Regions from separate parts of the Vibrio astriarenae genome, predicted to be linked through region 2. Evidence: predicted binding sites of a transcription regulator. Region 2 holds the regulator's gene; each other region holds the start of a gene.
What was found. The regulator CRP, encoded in region 2, controls carbon source genes, mostly activating them, when cyclic AMP is high. The targets are predictions, from matches to a motif close to TGTGANNNNNNTCACA.

Region 1 (7,328 bases), 380 kb from region 2:
CAGCCACGGCACCATTGCTCCGTATAACGAAGTGCAAGGTCTGTCTGCCGAGCTTGCGGGGAAACTGGCGCATTACATTGAGAGTGTCGGTCAATATCGTGCGCGACTTGGGCAAGTTCAGACGGTTGCGGATTGGCAAGTCTGTCTTGGTGAGCTACTTGAGGGTTTCTTTGCACCAGAGCTAGAAGAAGAGGTGGCGCTGCACGGGATTCGCAACACGCTCGGTCAGTTGTCGCAACAATTGAGTGATGCTGGCTACCAAGAGTCTCTAGAGCCAATCATTGTTCGTCAGTATCTAGAGAACAAGCTGTCTGGAAGCCGAGTCTCTCAGCGCTTCCTAGCTGGACAAGTCAACTTCTGCACCCTGATGCCAATGCGCTCGATCCCATTTAAAACCGTGTGCTTGCTGGGGATGAACGATGGCGCTTACCCGCGCAATGTTGCTCCAGAAGGATTTGATTTGATGAATGGGCGAGTTAAGCCGGGTGATCGTTCACGCCGTGATGATGACCGTTATCTATTCCTTGAAGCGTTACTGTCGGCTCAAGATAGTTTGTATATCAGCTATATCGGCCGCTCAATTCAAGACAATACCGAGAGAGTGCCTTCGGTATTGGTGAGTGAGCTGATGGAGTACTGCCAGCAAAACTATTGCCTAGACGGGCAGCAAACATTGGACGTCGATCGCTCAGGAAATCAGTTGCTAGAGACGTTAACGCAACACTATCCAATGGTGCCATTCAGCCGCCATGCATTTGAGCTAGGAAGCTATGCGCGTGAATGGCTGCCGGTGGCCAACCGTGAGCAAGATAATCTTGTCAGCCAGGGACAGCCAGTGAGTAACTACTGGTTTGAAGCAACCTTTCCATATGAGTTGGATCTGGTTGAACTGCAGCGCTTTTGGCGATTGCCCGTACAGTATTTCTTTACTCGTCGCCTCAAGGTGATGTTTGACGAGTTGGATAACCCCTTACTCGATGATGAGCCGTTTGCACTTGATGGCTTGCAAAGCTTCCAAATGAAATCTGAACTGCTGTCTGTTTTGCTCGAATGTGAACCCTCGCAGTTACACTCAGCCGTCACCAACTTTGTCGCCAACAAGCGAGCCCAAGGCTCGTTGCCGGTTGGAGCGTTTGGTGAACTAGAGTTTGAGAGCAACCGAGTGCAGATAGAGGCGCTGCAAACAGAGTTGCAGCAGTATTGCTCAGCACCACTTGAAGATGTTGAAGTGCGTGTCACGTTGACCGCGCTAGGGGAGCAAAAGCCTATTCATCTTGTTGGATGGTTACAGCAGCACTATCAATCGGGACTGGTACGTTATCGAGTAGGGCGTATTCGCTCACAAGATATGCTCTCAGCTTGGATAGACCATCTGTGTTTGTGTGCTATGGGGCACAGTAAGCCAACACACCTCATTGGTTATGACCGTAAAGAAGGCGTCGTTCATTGGGTGATCCCCGCCATGAGTCGTGACCAAAGTCATCGCTTACTCAATGAGTTAGCTAGACTATTTTCTGAGGGTATTAATGCACCACTGCCTTACTTTCCAACGACAGCGCTCTCGGCAGTTGAAGCCGGTTTCTCACGCGGTAATTGGGTAGAAGATGACGAGAAGTCATTGAAGAAGATGGCAGGCGCTTTTGAAGGTGGCTACATGATGTCGGGTGAGGGGGAAAATGAGTATATCGCCCGAGTATGGCCGACATGGGATGAAGACCTTGCAAATCAGGTATTAGCGCTTAGCCGCTTAGTGATTCAAGCGCCACGTCTTAATCTTAAAACCGTCGAAGATTTTCGTAATGAAGTCAGCGTGAATACAGACAGTTAGAGAGTAGGGCGGCCGTCAGCATATCGTTATTTTATATAGGGTAATTAGCTGACGGCCATAGGTCAGAGGGACCTAATTTCGGTAGGAATGTGCGTAGTGATGAATTCCAATGCGCGCATAGTAGCCATTCGATATCGGAGATACCGTGAGAGAGATCCCACGGAAATTCAAAGATTTAGTAATTTGTTTTATGTATTCGGTTTTTATAGCTGGGATCACAGTTTGATCTCCTATAAACACGGGTTACAAGGAATTTTTATATGACTAATGCTGCGCAAGGCGTGACTCCACTTAATGCGATGACTTTTCCTCTGCATGGTGCCAGACTCATCGAGGCATCGGCAGGCACAGGTAAAACCTTCACTATCGCTGGTTTGTATTTGCGTCTAATCCTAGGGCACGGTGATGAGCAGACCCGTCATCAGCAGCCGCTAACGGTTGACCAAATCTTAGTCGTGACTTTTACTGAAGCGGCAACGGCTGAGTTACGAGATCGTATTCGAGCGCGTATCCATGACGCCCGCTTGGCATTCAGTCGTGGAGTCAGTGGTGATCCGGTGATTCAGCCACTTCTCGATGAAGTTGAAGATCACAGCTCTGCGGTAGCACTGCTGTTGCAAGCGGAGCGTCAAATGGATGAGGCCGCGGTCTACACCATTCATGGTTTCTGCCAGCGCATGTTGACGCAAAATGCCTTTGAATCAGGCAGCCGTTTTAATAATGAGTTTGTTACCGATGAGGGCATGCTCAAGGCTCAAGTGGTGGCTGACTATTGGCGTACCCAATTTTATGGACTGCCCCTGCCTTTAGCGCAGCAAGTCAGGCTGCTTTGGTCTGACCCAAGCGCCCTGCTTGGAGACATTAGCCATTATTTGAGTGGAGCACCGTTAAAGCTGAGCGTAGAGCCAATGACAGGCGGTTTGGATAAGCTTCATCAGCAAAACCTAGCGCGCATTGATGCTCTGAAACAACAGTGGCAGAGTGCTCAACAAGACTACCAAGCGTTGATTGAAGGCTCCGGCGTTAACAAGCGCAGCTATACAAAGAAATCACTGCCAACCTGGCTAGCGGCTATTGATGCATGGGCAGCCAATCCAACGACGGATTACAGTTACCCCGATCAGCTAGAGAAGTTTTCCCAGCAGGTGCTAGTGGAGAAATCACCGAAAGGTAATCCACCCGAGCATGGGACGTTTGCCGCGATTGATGAATTTTTGGCACAGCCCACCAGTCTCAAAGCACCGATTCTTGCTCATGCTATTGAAGTGTGTCGAGAGAAGCTGCAACAGGCTAAACATCGAAAGCAGTGGCTCTCGTTTGATGACCTACTGACCCAACTCTCCGCCTCAATGGATATGGATGAAGAGGGCTTGTTAGGTGAACGTATTCGCACCCTTTATCCGATTGCTATGATCGATGAATTCCAAGATACCGACCCGCTGCAATACAGCATATTTGGCCGTATCTATCTGGATCACCCTGATTGCGGTCTGTTTATGATTGGTGACCCTAAACAGGCGATTTATGGTTTCCGTGGCGCAGATATCTTCACTTACATCAAGGCGCGAAATCAGGTATCCGCGCACTACACACTCGGAACCAACTGGCGATCGAGTGCTGACATGGTGCTGTCGGTAAACCAAATCTTTGAGTTGCCGGACAGTCCGTTTATTTACGATCGTGATATTCCATTTTTGCCTGTTAATTACAGTCCCAACGCTGATAAGCGCCATTGGACACTCGAAGGGGATCAGCAACCGGCTCTGATCTATTGGCAACAGCAACCGGAAGATGATAAACCGCTGTCCAAAGGTGAATACCTCGATGTCATGGCGAGTGCCACAGCCAGTGAAATCCAAAAGATCCTCACGGCATCCGATAACGGCAATGCAGAGTTGGTCAGTGGCGATAAACGTCATGCCATCCAAGCAGGTGATGTTGCAGTGTTGGTGCGCACAGGCGCAGAGGGTCAGCGAATTCAACGCGCGCTGGCGGACCAAGGCATCGCTAGCGTCTATCTTTCCAATCGCGACAGCGTATTTAGCAGCGCAGTCGCTATGGATATTTTGCGTCTTCTTACCGCAGTACTGACGCCAGACGATGAGCGTAAGGTCAAAGCAGCACTCTCATCACGTCTGTTTGATCTGCCCATTGCTTACCTTGAGCAGCTCAATGAAGACGAGAATGAGTGGGAAGCGGTGTTAATTGAGTTCAAAGACTATCAGCAGCAGTGGTTTAACCGTGGAGTGTTGCCGATGCTGCGAGCGGTACTGAGTCAGCGCCATCTAGCTGAGCGCTGGCTACACAGTGAGAGTGAACGTCAACTCACCGATTTTATGCACCTGAGCGAGTTGCTGCAAAATGCTGGCGCAGAGCTAGATAGCCATCAAGCCCTGTTGCGCTGGTTGAGCCAAGCGATCAGTGATGCACAGCAGGGGGTGAATGGTGGAGATGATGCCATTCAGCGTTTAGAGTCAGAGCGGAATCTCGTGCAAATCGTCACTATCCATAAATCGAAGGGCCTCGAGTATGACCTCGTCTTTCTGCCATTTGTGTTCGCCGCACGTGAGGCAAGTGAGGCGAAATACTATGATGCTGAGCAAGATCGCACCGTGTTGGATATATTAGCCAATGATGATGCACTGGCGCTGGCTGATAAAGAGCGCCTTGCAGAAGACTTACGCCTAATTTATGTCGCATTAACGCGTGCGGTTTATGCCTGTTATATTGGTGCTGCGCCTTTGAGAAATGGCCGTTCAACCAAAGAGCCCACCGGTGTGCACAAAAGTGCGATGGGGTATTTGCTACAAAATGGTCAGCAGGGGGGGATGGCTGATCTTGCTAATGCCATTGGTGAACAGACGAAGCTCGCGAGTGTCGCTGAGCTATCACCACCAGAGTGTTTACCGAGTAAGTACGTCCCACCGACTGTCGAACAAGATGACATTGTTGCCCAAACCCTTACCCAGAACATTGATCGCCACTGGCGTATGACCAGTTACTCTGGCTTGGTTAAGCAAGGTTCACACGGCCACAAAGAGGTGCTGGTGGATGTGGGAACCTTTGATGTTGATTCTGCCGATGAAGCTCAGCAAGACGATGAAGAACAAGCACTCTCTATCTTTAATTTTCCGCGTGGTGCACAGCCAGGCACTTTCTTGCATGCTCTGTTTGAAGAGGTAGAGTATACCCAGCTCGCCACCGAGGCACGTAACACGGCGATTATCTTAGACTTGATGAAGCAGTCTTCGATAGATGAGCAGTGGCTCCCGGTGCTGCAAAACATGGTGGACACCGTGTTAGCCACCCCATTGGATGGTCAACAGATGCGCTTGAAAGACAGCAAGCCGTCGCAACGTTTAGTCGAGATGGAGTTTATGCTACCGATTAAGCTGCTCTCTGCGCCTGCGCTTAATCGTGTGATAAAACACCATGATTCGCTGTCAGCTCGCACCGGAGATCTTGGCTTCCAAACCGTGCAAGGCATGCTTAAGGGCTTTATTGATTTGGTGTTTGAGTATCAAGGCAAATATTACGTGCTTGATTGGAAGTCGAACCATCTTGGTGATCAGATTGACGATTATCATTCCGCCGCACTAAGTCATTCAATGGCGGATCACCGCTATGATTTGCAATACCAAATCTATTCACTCGCACTGCATCGCTTCTTGAATAGCCGTATCCCGAATTACGATTATGAACACCACTTTGGTGGCGTTTATTATGTCTTCTTGCGTGGTGTGGATGGACAGAGCGACAACGGTATCTTCTCCGCTAAACCGAGTTTAGCCATGCTTAACGACCTAAATGATTTGATTGATGACAGCCTTGAGTCAAGCTCACTTGAGGAGAGTAAATAATGGAAAAACGAACCAGTTGGCAATGGGCACAGTGGCTGTTGTCTAAAGGCTTTCTTCGACAGCTTGATATCCAGTTAGCCAATGTCCTTCGTCGTCATGGTGCCAGTGATGAGGTCGCTCTGCTTGCCTCGATAACCAGCGCAGAGGTGGGTAAAGGGCATATCTGCCTAGCCGTCGAGGCTCAGAACAATGGACAATTATGGTCTGAACGATTGGGACTGTTTGGTGAAAATGCGGCTGCCTTTGTCGTGGATATGGATGCAATTGATTGGCCAGCTCAGGTTAAGGCCAGTAGTTTGGTCTCGCAAAGTGATTCTGGCAATCAACCTTTGGTTTTTGATGCAGGGTTACTCTATCTACAGCGCTATTGGCAGTATGAACAGAAATTGGCTAATCGCTTGAAGTCTCTTGCAACCGTGGTCTCTTTAGATCGCAGTGAGCAGGAGCGCTTGCGCAGTGAGTTGGATCACCTGTTTGCTCGCCAATACAGCTATTTGCTCGCTGATTTAGACAAGGCGCGTGGCAACAATCAAAATACACTCAATCATCGTAAGATGTTGGCATTCGACCACCTTGATATCGTTGATGATGAGGGATTGGATTGGAGTGCGATTGATGAGGCTTTGTCTGGTGCAAACAGTGTCAATGACTTGCTTGTACTCGACCAGTTAGTGCCTCTCAAGCATTGCGTGAGCTGGCAAAAAGTCGCGGCATCTGCCGCATTGACTCGCCGCTTTACTGTGATTTCGGGCGGCCCGGGAACGGGTAAAACCACCACCGTCACTAAATTGCTCACGGTATTGCTGCAACAAGCACAACAGCGCGGAGAGTCTCCAACGATAAAATTGGTCGCCCCAACCGGTAAAGCAGCAGCGCGTCTCACCGAATCGATTGGTAATGCGGTACAAGAGTTGCCTATTGACCCAAGCCTCAAAGACAAGATTCCGACCGACGCCAGCACCATTCACCGACTGCTTGGCGCCATCCCTAATAGTGTTGAGTTTCGTCATAACAAACACAATCCACTACACCTAGATGTGCTAGTGGTGGATGAGGCATCGATGGTGGATTTACCGATGATGTATCGATTGGCCGAGGCGCTGCCTGATCATGCCCGCTTGATTCTGCTTGGTGATAAAGACCAGTTATCTTCGGTTGAGGCGGGTGCCGTGCTTGGTGACATCTTCTCTTATCACGCGCAAGGCTACAGTGAAGCCCAAGGTGAAACTCTGGCAGAGCTCACGAGTTTTGACTCATTGAAGACACAAGCGAGTGGCGCGGTTAGCCTTGCCGATTGTTTGTGCATGCTGCAAAAAAGCTATCGTTTCGACGCGCGCTCAGGTATCGGTCAGTTGGCAAAAGCGATTAACTCAGGTAATAAAGCGCGAGTTACCCAAGTCTGGAATAGTGACTTCTCGGATATTCAGCACTTTCCCCTCAGCGCGGATAACTATACCCAGCTACTGACGACGCTTACACAAGAGTATGCTCACTACTTAAATATGATAGAGCGTGAGGGGATGAGTGAGGATTTAGCGCAAAAGGCGAAAGCGGTTTTGCGTCAGTTTGGTCAATGTCGATTGCTTTGCGCGGTGCGTGAGGGAGACTTTGGTGTTCAAGGGCTTAACGAGCGCATTGAG
Region 2 (7,328 bases):
ATAGAAACGATTGGTGGCTACACGATTCGCGCCCGCGCAGCAGAGCTACTCGACGGTCTTGGTTTTAGCCAAGACCAGATGCTGTGGAACCTAACCCAGTTCTCTGGTGGTTGGCGTATGCGTCTTAACTTGGCGCAAGCGCTGCTGTGTCGCTCTGACTTACTCTTGCTCGATGAGCCAACCAACCACTTGGACCTTGACGCTGTGATGTGGCTCGAGCGCTGGCTACAAAGCTATCCTGGCACACTTGTACTGATCTCGCACGACCGTGATTTCCTCGACCCTATCGTGACACGCATCATTCACATCGAGAATGAAAAGCTTAACGAGTACACGGGTAACTACTCTTCGTTTGAAGATCAGCGTGCGCAGAAGCTCGTTCTGCAACAAGCGATGTTCCAGAAGCAGCAGAAACAGATGGCGCACATGCAAAGCTATATCGATCGCTTCCGCTACAAAGCCTCAAAAGCTCGCCAAGCACAGAGTCGTATCAAAGCATTGGAGAAACTTGAAAAAGTGCTACCCGCACAGTTTGATAACCCATTCAGTTTCGAGTTTCGTGAACCTGCAGCGCTACCTAACCCAATTATGATGATGGACGAAGTCGCGGCGGGTTACGATGACAATCTGATCCTTGAAAAGATCAGACTTAACCTAGTACCGGGAAGCCGTATCGGTCTGCTGGGTCGTAACGGCGCAGGTAAATCAACGCTTATTAAGCTCCTTTCTGGAGAGCTTAAGCCACAAGGTGGTGAGCTGACTTACTCGCAAGGGGTGAAAATTGGTTACTTCGCCCAGCATCAACTCGAAACTCTACACCCGGAAGAGACGCCACTGCAGCATATGATGCAGATCGCCCCTAATCACACCGAGCAACAACTGCGTGATTACCTTGGTAGCTTTGGCTTCCAAGGAGACAAAGCGCTGGACAAAGTGGCGCCGTTTTCCGGCGGCGAAAAAGCGCGCCTCGTATTGGCTCTGATCGTATGGCAAAAGCCAAACCTACTGCTACTCGATGAACCCACCAACCACCTTGATCTCGATATGCGTCAGGCGCTAACGCTTGCATTGCAAACCTTCGAGGGTGCAATGGTGATTGTCAGCCACGATCGTTACCTGCTACGTGCGACCACGGATGACTTATATCTGGTGCACGATAAGCAAGTGGCCCCCTTTAATGGCGATCTGACGGATTATTATAAATGGCTGACGGAACAGCAAAAAATAGAGAAAAAAGAGGCGCAATCGGCTCAACCCGCCAAAGACAGCAGCCAAAGTGCTGCCGCGAAGAAGGAGCAGAAGCGTCGTGAAGCAGAATTCCGTAAACAGACGGCACCTATTCGCAAAACCTTGACAAAACTCGAGGAGAAAATGGATAAGTTAGGCACCGCTGTCGCACAAGCTGAACAACAATTATTAGACAACAGCCTGTATGAAGCGGAAAACAAAGCTAAACTTAACCAAGTACTTGCTGATCAGGCCAGCGCAAAATCTCAACTTGAAGAGATCGAGATGGAATGGATGGAGCAGCAAGAGACGCTTGAGCAGATGGAACAGGAATTCAACGCAGTATGACCAATCAGCAGGCACATCAACTTCTCACCATGGAGCAACTGTGGCAATTTAGCCTTGAGTACTACTCAAGCCGAGAAGTGAAAGATGCCTGCCTAACCCTGCAGAACCAGTATCACGGTAATGTGAATCTTCTCATATTACTGAAATGGCTCGATGAACATCACTTTTCGATTCAAGAGAAAGATTGGCATCGAGTCGAGCAGTCCCTTGGTCGCACCGAGGCACTGCTCCATCACTATCGAGAGCTACGTAGAAAGCTCAAAATCGCCGTTAGCGATACACTGTACAGAGAAGCCCTACAGTTTGAATTACAACTAGAAAAACAACAGCAAGCCGACCTTGTAGACTGTATCAATCACCTCTCTTTAAAGTCGAGAGATGAACACAGCCTAACCCAGATGTACTGCCACCTACTCGGTGCCGATCATTTACAAGCGGCCTTTGCTAAGCCAGTGGATGTGTTGCTCAACTGAGCAACCGATAGAAGCAAGGACTGTAGTATATGCCACAATTTATCGCCGCAACGGGTCTCAAGAACCCTCACGCTCAAACGCTATTCCCTCGAATGATTCGAAAGAAAGCCTTATTCGAGCCGCAATGGCAAACCTTAGACACACCAGACGGTGATTTTCTTGACCTCGCTTGGAGCGAAGACCCTCACTCAAATGAGGTGAAAAATAAACCGCTGTTTGTGCTGTTTCATGGCCTCGAAGGGTGTTTTTATAGCCCCTACGCAAACGGCCTAATGAAAGCCTTTGCTGATGATGGATGGCTGTCGGTGATGATGCATTTTCGCGGCTGTAGCGGTAAACCCAACCTACAGGCTCGCGCTTACCACTCTGGTGAAACTGACGATGCGCGCTTTTTTCTCAAGCACCTACGCACTCAATTCCCCGATAATAAGCTTGTTGCGGTAGGCATCTCGCTTGGTGGTAACATGCTGGCTAACTATCTTGCCAAATACCAGGACGAGTCTTTGATTGACGCGGCAAGTATTATTTCTGCTCCCCTTGATCTCGCCGCCTGCTCAAATCGAATCGAACAAGGCTTCTCTAAGCTCTACCGAAATTATCTTTTAGGCTCCCTTAAGCGTAATGCAATGCGCAAGCACCACTTGATCAAAGGCGAGTTAAAGATCACTTACCAGAACATTAAGCGAGTGACTCGCCTGCAGGAGTTTGATGACTTGATCACTGCGCCTCTGCATGGATTCAAAGACGCTCAAGACTATTATCAGCAATGTTCCGGGATCAATCACCTCAAAGAGATCACCACACCAACGTTGATCATTCACGCCAAGGATGATCCCTTTATGACCGAAGATGTGATCCCAAAATTTATCCTGCCAGACAATATCGACTATCGCCTGTTTGAGCATGGTGGTCATGTCGGCTTTCTCAGTGGCAGCTTGCTAAAACCGACATTCTGGCTTGAAGAAGCGCTACCAGCCTATTACGAATGTCTGTCAAAATCGGCATAATAGCTGTCAATACAGTTTGATCATGAAGTGGAGAAGTATTGATGATCATCCCATGGCAAGAAATTGAGTCAGATACTCTCGATAACCTGATTAAAGAGTTCATTCTTCGTGAAGGGACGGATTACGGTGAGTATGAGGTTTCTTTAACCGAGAAAATCGAGCAAGTTCGCAAACAAATTGAAGCGGGCGACGCGGTTATCGTCTTTTCTGAACTGCATGAAACAATCGATATCCAAACTCGAAAATTCTAATCCCTGACCTCGCCATTTGGACTTTGGTGCGCTAAGGTTAATTTTCTTAAAAATCATAACTATTAAATAGACAGGTACGTCATGTCAGCCAAGCATCCGATTATCGCGGTGACCGGCTCCTCTGGTGCAGGAACCACCACAACGTCAGAAGCCTTTAGAAAGATGTTCAATATGATGGACGTCAAGCCCGCGTGGGTGGAAGGCGATAGCTTCCACCGTTTTACTCGCCCTGAGATGGACGTAGAGATTCGCAAAGCGCGTGAGCAAGGCAAACACATCAGTTACTTCGGGCCACAAGCCAACGACTTTAAAGCGCTGGAACAGTTCTTTGCTCGCTATGGCGAGGAGGGGCAAGGTGAGGTGCGTCGCTACCTGCACTCTTTTGATGAGGCGGTACCGTACAACCAGATGCCCGGCACGTTCACTCCTTGGCAGCAGCTCCCTGATGATACTGATGTTTTGTTTTACGAGGGGTTACATGGGGGAGTCGTCGATGGTGACGTGAATGTCTCTAAACACGTCGACTTTCTGATCGGCATGGTGCCGATTGTTAACCTGGAGTGGATCCAGAAGTTTGTGCGTGATACCCGAGATAGAGGCCACTCGCGAGAGGCGGTGATGGACTCTATCGTGCGCTCGATGGACGATTATCTTAACTACATCACCCCACAGTTCTCTCGTACTCACATCAACTTTCAGCGTGTCCCAACCGTCGACACGTCAAACCCGCTCAATGCGAAGGGCATTCCAAGTCTGGATGAAAGTTTTGTGGTGATTCGTTTACGTGGGATAAAAAACGTCGATTTCCCTTACCTGCTCGCCATGATTGATGGCTCATTTATGTCGCGTCACAACACACTTGTTGTACCCGGAGGCAAGATGAGTTTTGCGATGGAATTGATCGTCAGACCCATCCTACAACAGCTAATAGAAACCGGGAAAATAGGTTAACTGCGACCGATAACCAGAGAACCTTGTCAGTACGTGATCAGGTGCACAGAATCTGAGTAAATTTCGGTCGTATTACCCCGTTAAAATCAAGAAATCGCACAAGAAACACGTTACTATCTTGTCTGAATTACGAGATAGCTTGCAGCATGTGTCTTCAGCACTTATGCTACTAGGCCTAGTTAAAGCGCTTAGCGCAATAAGGAAAGCAGCAAGCGTACCCTGCAGAGGAAGATATATTTATGGTTCTAGGTAAACCTCAAACCGATCCAACGTTAGAGTGGTTTCTTTCACACTGTCATATTCATAAGTACCCATCAAAGAGCACGCTAATTCACGCAGGTGAAAAAGCTGAGACTTTGTACTACATCGTCAAAGGCTCTGTAGCAGTACTTATTAAAGACGAAGAAGGTAAGGAAATGATCCTTTCTTACCTTAACCAAGGTGACTTCATTGGTGAACTCGGTCTTTTCGAAGAAGACCAAGAGCGTACTGCTTGGGTACGTGCAAAATCGCCATGTGAAGTAGCTGAGATTTCATTTAAGAAGTTCCGTCAACTTATCCAAGTTAACCCAGATATCCTAATGCGCCTTTCAGCGCAGATGGCAAGCCGCCTACAAGTGACTAGCCAAAAAGTGGGTGACTTAGCATTCCTAGACGTAACTGGTCGTATCGCTCAGACGCTACTAAACCTAGCAAAACAGCCTGACGCAATGACTCACCCAGACGGCATGCAAATCAAGATCACTCGTCAAGAGATCGGTCAGATTGTAGGTTGTTCACGTGAAACCGTTGGTCGTATCCTGAAGATGCTAGAAGAGCAGAACCTAATTTCTGCACACGGTAAAACTATCGTGGTCTACGGTACTCGTTAATTCTCATCGAATTGCGAACAGCAAAGTATCAATAAAAACACCAAGCCTCGGCTTGGTGTTTTTTTTTATCTGTGCGACACAACTTCACTAACCTAGCTATTCGTACTCTCAAAGATTTTATCGGCTGAGGCCGCCACAAAACCAGAATAAAGCTCTCCACTCGCTGTCGGGTAGCGCTTGGCAAACTCATAAAAGCCCCCGGGGATCTCAAACTCACCATCAGTAAAGGCGACACGGACTCTATCCGCCATCGTTGATGACTGCTCTAGCAGCACTTCGGGTGTTCCTTTTACCTCACCACCAGATTCATTGATAACAAAGCCAGATTCTCTGAGTTGATTATTAACCTCAACCACCTCTTCAAACGCATTGAGCTGATTGACGCTGACCGTAAAGTGGTTGGCACCATAGCCATGAGCGGCAAACCAAGAGGCGTACTCACTCTCTTTCGCAAGCTCAAGATAATCTTGATGTGAAAGGCTCCATAATCGACCGGCAAAAAGAAACGCTGGGCTAAGTAACTGATTGGCGTCTAATTGCGCCACCAAACGTGCAACGATGGCTTGCAACTGAGTGGAACACTCTTCCACTTTTAGCTCACTAATAAACACTTTAGGGAGTGCGGGATCAGTGTGTTCATAATGCTTGGCCAGCAACTTTTTGCTCTCAAATACGTAGTCTCCCCCTTCTTTATAGCCTAGAGCAAGAAAGGGCTTCGCTAGGGTTTCTATCCCTAAAGGGGCGATATTAAAGGTTCGCAAAGCAATATGATCATTGATCAGCGGCGTCTCTTCTTCAAGCAGTTGATGAACTTGCTGCGCTGAAGGACAAAGGCGAGTGATGTAGTCTTGCCAAAGCTCGGCAAATAACTGCTCGACAGTGAAAGCGGGGGTCATACTCTCTCCTTGTATCGAAGGGTGAAAGGTTGGGCAGCCGACTGACTGCCCTCAGCGTGTGACGGTTTGGTTATTTATAGTGTTAGGCCAGGACTCAATGTCGCGGGTAAAAGAGGCTCACTGCCCTCCATTGAAGCCATAGGATACGCGCAGTAGTCTGCGGCATAATAGGCGCTTGGACGCAGGTTGCCGGAAGCACCAGGCCCACCAAATGGTGCATCACCACTCGCCCCCGTCAATTGACGATTACGGTTAACAATGCCCGCACGAATGTGCTCTACAAAATATGCCCATTCCCCCTCATCGGTTGAGATAAGACCTGCCGATAAGCCGTATCGAGTATCGTTGGCAAGCTCGACCGCTTGCTCTAGAGTTTGATAACGAATCACCTGCAGTATCGGGCCGAAATACTCTTCATCAGGTAGGTCATCGATAGCTGTGACATCAAGAATCGCGGGAGTAACAAAGGCATGACCAAGCGATTTCGCTGCTAGCAGTGACTTAGCACCCAGTGACAGCAAACTCTCTTGTGCTGCGAGGATATGCTCTGCAGCTTGCACTGAAATCTGTGGCCCCATAAATGGCGCTGGCTCAGCAAATGGCTCGTCAATCGCTATCGCCTGAGTGGCACTTATCAGCTTATCAAGCAGTGCATCCCCTGAAGCGCCTTCTGGAACATAAAGGCGACGTGCACATGTACAACGTTGGCCTGCACTTATGAAGGCCGACTGCAAAATGGTATACACAGCAGCATCCAGCTCGCCGTAGTGCTGCGAAATAACCATAGGGTTATTCCCCCCCATTTCAAGCGCCAGCATCTTATCAGGTTGACCAGCAAACTGACGATGTAGAATGTGGCCAGTATTCGCACTGCCAGTAAAGAGTAAACCATCAATCCCTTTCGCTTGTGCCAAGGCTACCCCCGTCTCTTTACCGCCCTGTACTAGGTTAATCACACCTGCTGGCAACCCAGCTTCTTGCCACAATCGCATGACAAATTCGCCCGTTAGCGGAGTGAGATCTGAGGGCTTGAACACAACGGTATTACCAGCAAGCAGCGAAGGTACAATATGGCCATTAGGTAAGTGCCCCGGGAAGTTGTAAGGCCCGAATACCGCCATAACACCCAACGGTCGATGACGCAAAACGATCTGATTGCCATTTGCCTCACGTTGTTGCTCACCTGTACGCTCGTGGTAAGCTCGGATAGAAATCGCCACCTTACCCGCCATAGCAGCAGCTTCAGTGCGTGTTTCCCAAAGTGGTTTACCCGTCTCTTGAGCGATCACTTCCGCTATCTGCT
Region 3 (7,328 bases), 710 kb from region 2:
TAAGTTTTTAACCCTTCGTCACGGTTATCATGGCGATACCTTTGCCGCGATGTCGGTGACCGATCCAAACAACTCAATGCATAGTCTATACAAAGGCTTTCTACCAGAGCATATTTTTGCCGAGTCACCGAAATGCCGCTTTGGCGAAGACTGGGATGAATCAGATCTTGATGACTTTAAATCGCAACTCGAACAGTATCATTCTCAAATCGCTGCTGTGATCATAGAACCTGTTGTTCAGGGTGCGGGAGGTATGCGGATCTATCATCCGAACTTTCTAAAAGGCGTGCGTGATCTTTGTGATCACTACGGTGTGTTATTGATCCTCGATGAAATCGCGACTGGATTTGGCAGGACAGGCAAGATGTTTGCGTGTGAGCACGCCAATGTTCAGCCTGATATTCTTTGTGTAGGCAAAGCGCTAACCGGCGGGTATATGACACTATCTGCAACGATAACCACTCCAAAAGTAGCGAACACCGTTTGCAGTGGGGAAGCCGGCTGCTTTATGCATGGTCCTACATTTATGGGGAATCCACTTGCGTGTGCGGTGGCTAATGCCAGTATGGCACTTTTACAATGTGATGATTGGAAGCAACAGGTTCTCAATATCGAACTGGCTTTTGCAGAGCTTTTACCAAAAATAAAAAATCATAGACGCGTTCAAGATGTTCGTTGGCTAGGGGCAATTGGTGTCGTTGAGACAACTGACGCCGTCAATATGGAAGTGATACAGCGTCACTTTGTCGACAATGGCGTGTGGATTCGCCCGTTTGGACGGCTAATTTATATGATGCCCCCTTATATCAGTGAGTATGGGAATGTTGAGAAGTTAGTTGGAGCGATAAGTACAGCTTTGGATAGGGATGAGTGTTTTAATTAGGTGATGGGAGTTAGGAATACAGAGTTCAGAAGTCAGAGGTAGAGGCTTAGACTTTAATGTTCCCTTAGCCTCAAACCTTCAAGCTTTCGACATCTGTATTCTAAATATTACTCAAAATCGATCAGCCACTTACGAAACGCCTTGCGGTCATCCTGCGATGCTTCTGTATACCAAGTTTTCAATTGCTGTAGCTCTTTAGAGTCCAACTCAGGAAGTTGAACGGGGGTCGCTGACTGTGGAGCGACTTCTGGCTCTGGCAATACAACTGGCTTTGCAACTTTAGCGGTGTTATCGACAGCGACATAAGAAATAGCAACCGCAGCCGGTCCACCATTAATATTGTACTCTCTGACTTCCTCTATATGATTGCGGCCTAATTGAACCCCCTCTGATTTAAGGACATCGACTGTTTTTTCTACTTCGTTGCCATGTTGGTCGATGATGCTGAAGTCGAGATCTTTGAGGCCTTTCTCGGCCGAGCGAACCGAGCGATAGTTTGGCATTTTGAATTGGACGTTTTGATCTTGTGACAATGTAAACGTCACAACCTGGGTTTGGCCGTAGACTTTTTTGCGTTCGTTTGTCGTTTCAATCACTGGCTCATATTGGAAAACAATCTGATTAGCTCCCTCTGGCAAATCTACCTCTATTATTGAGTTGAAAGATTGACCTGATAGTTTTGGTTTTTCCATATTCACAACCAAAATATCTACCGTATCTTTCACGTAGAGCGTTGCTGCAAAGGATGACAGGCTCATCGATAACATGGTAACAAGTGTCAGAGCTTTAATTTTCATATGAATCCCTTTAGAAACGAAAAGCCCAGCTTAAGCCGGGCTTTAGAAAGCAGTCAACTAGTCTGATTACCAGTAGAAACGAGCACCGATTGCGAAGTTACTTTCACCATCAGCCATTGATGCACCCACAGTTGTGTCAGACTCACGGTTCGAGTAACCTAGAGTTGTGCCATCGCCGTAACCATACTCAGCATATACACGTGACCAGCTGTTAAACTTATGCACTGCACCAACGTAAATCACTGTACCGTCTTCTTTTTCATTGTTAGCAAAGCCTGAAGTTTCTTGCTGTACAAACTCATAACCGCCATAGATTCCAGTTTTTTCTGTTGCTTGGAACACACCCGCTACAGAAATAGCATTCTCATCGATTTTTTCTGAGTTGCCCTTGTTATTTAGCTCTGAGTTATAGTAAGTCGCACCGACTAGGTGGTCTCCAATAGAGTACTCTGCTGTAACTTCAAAATATGTGTTTTCTACATCAAGCGTACCAAAATCTTCAGTTGCATGCTCACGATCACGGTTAACACCGGCACCAGCATGTAGAGCAAGATCACCGAAAGATGTACCTACAAACGCCTCATATAGGTCTTGGTTTGTATCGCCTTCGTTTAGACCCCAACCAGCTTTAACCCAGAAGTTTTCAGCATCAAATGCGTATTTGATTTGTGAATCGTGCAACGCGCCGTTTAGAGTTAAGTAGCGTAAACCTGAGCCACCAAAGAAATATGAGTAGTCAGCACCGTAAACGTCATCCGAAGTTGTCCATTGCTTACCTAGTTTGATCGTACCGAAGTCACCAGAGAAGCCGAAAATGTGTTGGCGAACATTTACATCTGAGTTGTCACGAATACCTACTTCAACCTTACCCAGCACATCGATAGTATCTGTTAGAGCGTAGCTGCCATCAATACCCATACGAGATGAACCTGAGCTCAGGTCTGCATCATGATCTTTAGAATCTAGAAACTTAAGCTCTGTACGTAGTTGACCATAGAAATCAACTTGACCGTCTTCTGATTTATAGATTTCTGCTGCATTCACAGAAGTAGCTGCCGCTGCAACCACTAGAGCTAGTAGCGTCTTTTTCATAATTTCCACTGCCTTTTCTTAGTTTAGGGATACCGAATCCTGGTTCCCTTTTTTAGTTTTTTTGATAACAACTCAAACTCTAAATGGTCCGATGTCGCTACCGAGTAAATGACGGGATTTAGATTGCAAAAGATCATGCCACATGTCAAATCACACAACAAAAAACATCAATAAAGATAAAAGTCACTATAAACCAATGATTTAGCTTGATTCCTTTTAATGGGAACTTGTTACCAACCCACCAAGGTTAAGCAAGTGCTAATTTTGTTAAAGTTGCGTTTCCTAGGTTTTAATCCTGACATAAGCAAATAAATCAGAATATAACGACATAGATATCGGTAATTGAATAAACTCTGTGATATAAAATATAACTTTGAGTTTTATTGATGTTAGATCATGAAAGGTTCACTTTAATTTTGTGATAAAAATCACCCTTTCAGCCAAAAGTCGTCCATTTTGTTCGTTATCGAATCCACAGAGAGATGTGCTAGACTCGGCAAGTCGATAAAATAGGGCCAATCATGCTGACTCCAAACGTTCAAAAATCCATCCGCACTAGTTACCAAAATCTACAAGCTCAGCTCGAAAATTTTGTCCCTAGACGCTCGCAAAACTACCTAGTCGCCGAAATTGCTAAGTCACTTAGTGGTGAATATCACAAATCAACTCGCATGATTGTCGCGGAAGCCGGTACAGGGATCGGTAAATCATTATCATATTTAATGGGCGCTATCCCAGTTGCGGTGTTAAACAACAGAAAGGTCGTTATTTCAACAGCTACCGTTGCATTACAAGAACAGCTTATCGACAAAGACTTACCTCTTTTTCGTCGTATCACCGATTTGGATTTTGAATTCCGATTGGCAAAAGGTCGTCAACGCTATTGCTGTGCAGAAAAGCTCGCTGCCGCTAGTGGTGAAGATGGTGGCCAGGTGGCGATGTTTGAAAGTAAACCTAAAGCAAAAGACATTGAGCTGTTAGCTAGACTCTATAAAGCCCTTTCTGAAGGTAAGTGGGATGGTGATAGAGACAGCTGGCCAAAGCCAATTAAAGATGATATCTGGCAGTTAATCGTTAGTGATAAACACTCCTGTAATAACAGTTTGCCAGCACATCGTAGCTGTCCGTTTTCCAAAGCTCGTTCTGACCTTGACAGAGCAGACGTTATCATCGCCAATCACAGTTTAGTGATGGCAGATGCAGATTTAGGCGGCGGGATTATCCTGCCAGAGCCAGAAAATACGATTTATGTTTTCGACGAAGCCCATCATTTACCGCACGTGGCACGAGAGCACTCGTCTGCCGCTGCTAGTCTAAAAGGCGCAGCTTCTTGGCTAGAGCGACTTAACCAAGTGATTTCAAAACACGCCAGCCTGGCTGATGTGAAGCGAGCTAGTCGTTTCCAAAATGATCTCCAAGAAGCCATTCAAGTCATAGTGCCAACGTTAACCCAAATGCCCAAGCAGTTCGACCCAGCTCACTTTGAAGAAGGCATTTACCGTTTTGAAGATGGCGAGCTACCGAATTGGCTGTTTGAGGAAGCGAAGGGGCTAAAGTCCAGCACACAGAAGCTAGCACAATGTACTGCAAAAATTGCGGATCTAATATCTGAACGAGTAAAAGAAGGCGAGCTCTCTTCTAGGCTGGCCGAACCTGCTCTAGCTGAGCTTGGTTTCTATATCCAACGCTGTGATAACCTAGCACAAGTTTGGAACTTGATGGCTGAGCCGACAAGAGAGAAAGGCGCACCTCTCGCACGATGGCTTGAAATCAGCAAAGATCGCGAGGGTGATTTTGTGGTTTCCGTATCACCACTTGAAGTGGGTTGGCAGCTGGATCAGCAGATCTGGAGCCGATGCATCGGTGCAGTAGTCACATCCGCAACGCTGCGCGCTTTAAATCAATTTAGCTATTTCTGCCGCCAAGCTGGGATAAGCGAACGACCTGAAGATGGCGTGAAGTTTTTGGCTTTGGCCTCACCGTTTGATTACCCCAATCAGGCAGAGCTCATCGTCCCAGAGATGGAATATGAACCCAACGCGCCACAATTTACAGAATATCTTATCGATATTTTGCCTAAGTTAGTTGAGGACAAGCAAGCCAACTTAGTTTTATTCTCTTCTTATTGGCAAATGAACCAGGTCGCAGAGAAACTCGGGACACTGTTCACTAAAAAAGGTTGGGCATTGCAAGTTCAAGGAGATTCATCGCGTATTGAAATACTAAAAAAACATAAAACGCTTGTTCAATGCAATAAAACCAGCATTCTTTTTGGTACTGGCAGCTTCTCTGAAGGCCTCGATTTACCAGGGGATGAATTAACCAACCTCATCATAACCAAGATTCCTTTTGGTGTCCCCACCTCACCCGTTGAGCAAGCACACTCGGAATATATTGAACGTTGTGGTGGCAATCCATTTATGCAGATAGCGGTACCCGAGGCGAGTAAAAAGCTCATCCAATCTGTTGGTCGACTACTGCGTAAAGAGAAAGACTCTGGTAAAGTCTACCTGCTTGACCGACGAGTCGTTTCAAAGCGTTACGGAAAAGCTCTCCTGGACTCGTTGCCTCCGTTTAAACGCACAATACATAAATAAGAATTAATCTATGGAATTTCTTGAACCAAGCATGCTTGTCTTGCTTGCTTTAGTCGCTTTTGTGGCTGGATTTATCGACGCTGTTGCTGGCGGTGGCGGTATGCTTACCGTTCCCGCTCTTTTGTCTTTGGGGTTACCTCCTCACATAGCATTGGGAACAAACAAGCTTGCTGCAACGTTTGCCTCTTCCACTGCGGCATTTACTTATTACAAAAAGCGCCTGTTTGAACCGAGCTTTTGGGTTCCGGCATTTATTGCGACTTTGGTGGGTGCTGTTGCTGGGACGATGATTGTTGATGCAATCAGCACTGAATGGCTGGAAAAAGCTTTGCCTCTGATTATTTTAATGACGGCGGTCTATACCCTCTGGCCTAAAGTTCAACATGCTAATCAGAATACGTTGCCCGCAAAATGCTCAAAAGTGAACAAGAAACAGTACATTCAAGGCTTTACGCTCGGTTTTTATGATGGTGTTGCCGGACCGGGTACTGGCGCTTTCTGGACAGTCAGTTCAATGGCTTTATACCGTCTGAATATCTTGCTCGCTTCTGGACTCGCAAAGGCGATGAACTTCACCAGCAATTTCACATCATTAGTGACGTTTGCTCTACTTGGGCATATTAACTGGCTACTCGGTTTAACCATGGGTGTGTGTTTGATGCTAGGTGCTTACGTCGGTGCGCACTCTGCTATACGCTTTGGTGCTGGTTTCATCCGCCCTGTATTTGTCACTGTCGTTATCGTTCTTTCTGTTAAACTAGCCTTTGACGCTTGGTTCTAACGGAGACGTAATCAGATGGTTGAACTTTCTAAAATTAGTCGCTTGTTAGAAGACTTGTCTTCTCAAGCTGCAACGGTTGACCGTCAGCGAGGAGAGCATCACCTTCCGCTGTTTGATGAACAACTGTTTCAGTCTCGCTCGCGCCTACTTGTGCCCTGCATTCAAGAAGCCCAGAGCGTCGCAGATTCAATCGCTCGCGAGCAAGAATCAGGCAGGTTGACCCAAGCACGCGCCGAATACTTAACGGACAGACTAATTAGTCAAATTGCCGCAATTCAGCGTGAGCTTTCCACCGTTAAAATTCGCTCCAAAGAACCCAAACACTCGAGCTATTTCCGCAAACCGATCAACGTTCTCTATCAGGAGCTTGCTCAACACCAAGATTGGGAAAGACGCTTACACGAAATGGTATTAGACAAGCAAAGAGCCCTAACCTCCGCTCCCGCTTTCTACCAACAGCAAGCGCAGCAAGCTCTATTGACCGCAGAACAACGCCTCGAACGCTGTCGAGCCGCCAAATTAAAAATCGAAAACCAAATTACTTATCGCGAGAAACACCAATAATGAGCAATGAAAACTCAACGCCATCCAACTTGGATCAAGCACCCGAAGAGATTAAGCTCGCCGTTGATCTCATCTATCTACTCGAATCCAACGAAATCGCTCCTGAGACAGCACTTAAGGCTATTGAAATTGTCCGCAGTGACCTGCTTACGAAGTTGAAGCAATAACAACTAGCCCAATTACGCGGACAGGCCAGTACCTGCATCTCAGCTATGCGGACAGTCCAATCAGTGCGTACAAAGTCTAACTAACAAACTCTTCTATCTAACAGATACCAAAGAATTTTAACGTCTTAACAGGACAGTCCATTTAAGATCAAATCACCTCATTTTTAAGCAGCAGCTTAAACTTACCTATAAAGTTCCTGCTTAACATGCAATCGAAAATCGGCTGGGTACTAAAAGTTCAAAGTAAATTACTAAAATGGTAGGTTTAGGTAACGAAATGCTAATTTCGGTTTAAAAATGTGGCTATACGATTACTTGTTCAGACAAAACCCGCTCGCCCTACGAAGGCGTAACTGTATTTTTCTTCTGTCTATATTGTCCTTGGTCCCGATGAAATGTGACCGTTTTCGTTCTAACAACGTGATAGCGTTAAACCAATTCGCCTCC

Region 1: the regulator CRP is predicted to act here: its motif matches at 1,975-1,990, upstream of recB (exodeoxyribonuclease V subunit beta).
Region 3: the regulator CRP is predicted to act here: its motif matches at 3,190-3,205, upstream of dinG (ATP-dependent DNA helicase DinG).

Annotation. Positions count from the first base shown of each region.
Region 1 covers NZ_CP047475.1:700,790-708,117, forward strand. The annotation lists gene recC (exodeoxyribonuclease V subunit gamma) at 1-1,828, shown strand, start outside; gene recB (exodeoxyribonuclease V subunit beta) at 2,089-5,688, shown strand; gene recD (exodeoxyribonuclease V subunit alpha) at 5,688-7,328, shown strand, end outside.
Region 2 covers NZ_CP047475.1:322,783-330,110, reverse strand. The annotation lists gene GT360_RS01560 (ABC transporter ATP-binding protein) at 1-1,575, shown strand, start outside; gene GT360_RS01555 (TIGR02444 family protein) at 1,572-2,048, shown strand; gene GT360_RS01550 (hydrolase) at 2,078-3,055, shown strand; gene GT360_RS01545 (YheU family protein) at 3,097-3,306, shown strand; gene GT360_RS01540 (phosphoribulokinase) at 3,388-4,257, shown strand; gene crp (cAMP-activated global transcriptional regulator CRP) at 4,497-5,129, shown strand; gene GT360_RS01530 (DUF1338 domain-containing protein) at 5,222-6,025, opposite strand; gene astD (succinylglutamate-semialdehyde dehydrogenase) at 6,100-7,328, opposite strand, start outside.
Region 3 covers NZ_CP047475.1:1,028,457-1,035,784, reverse strand. The annotation lists gene bioA (adenosylmethionine--8-amino-7-oxononanoate transaminase) at 1-883, shown strand, start outside; gene GT360_RS04985 (YccT family protein) at 991-1,680, opposite strand; gene GT360_RS04980 (porin) at 1,747-2,772, opposite strand; gene dinG (ATP-dependent DNA helicase DinG) at 3,294-5,369, shown strand; gene GT360_RS04970 (sulfite exporter TauE/SafE family protein) at 5,380-6,150, shown strand; gene GT360_RS04965 (primosomal replication protein) at 6,166-6,714, shown strand; gene rsmS (pleiotropic regulatory protein RsmS) at 6,714-6,881, shown strand; gene GT360_RS04955 (transposase) at 7,193-7,328, opposite strand, start outside.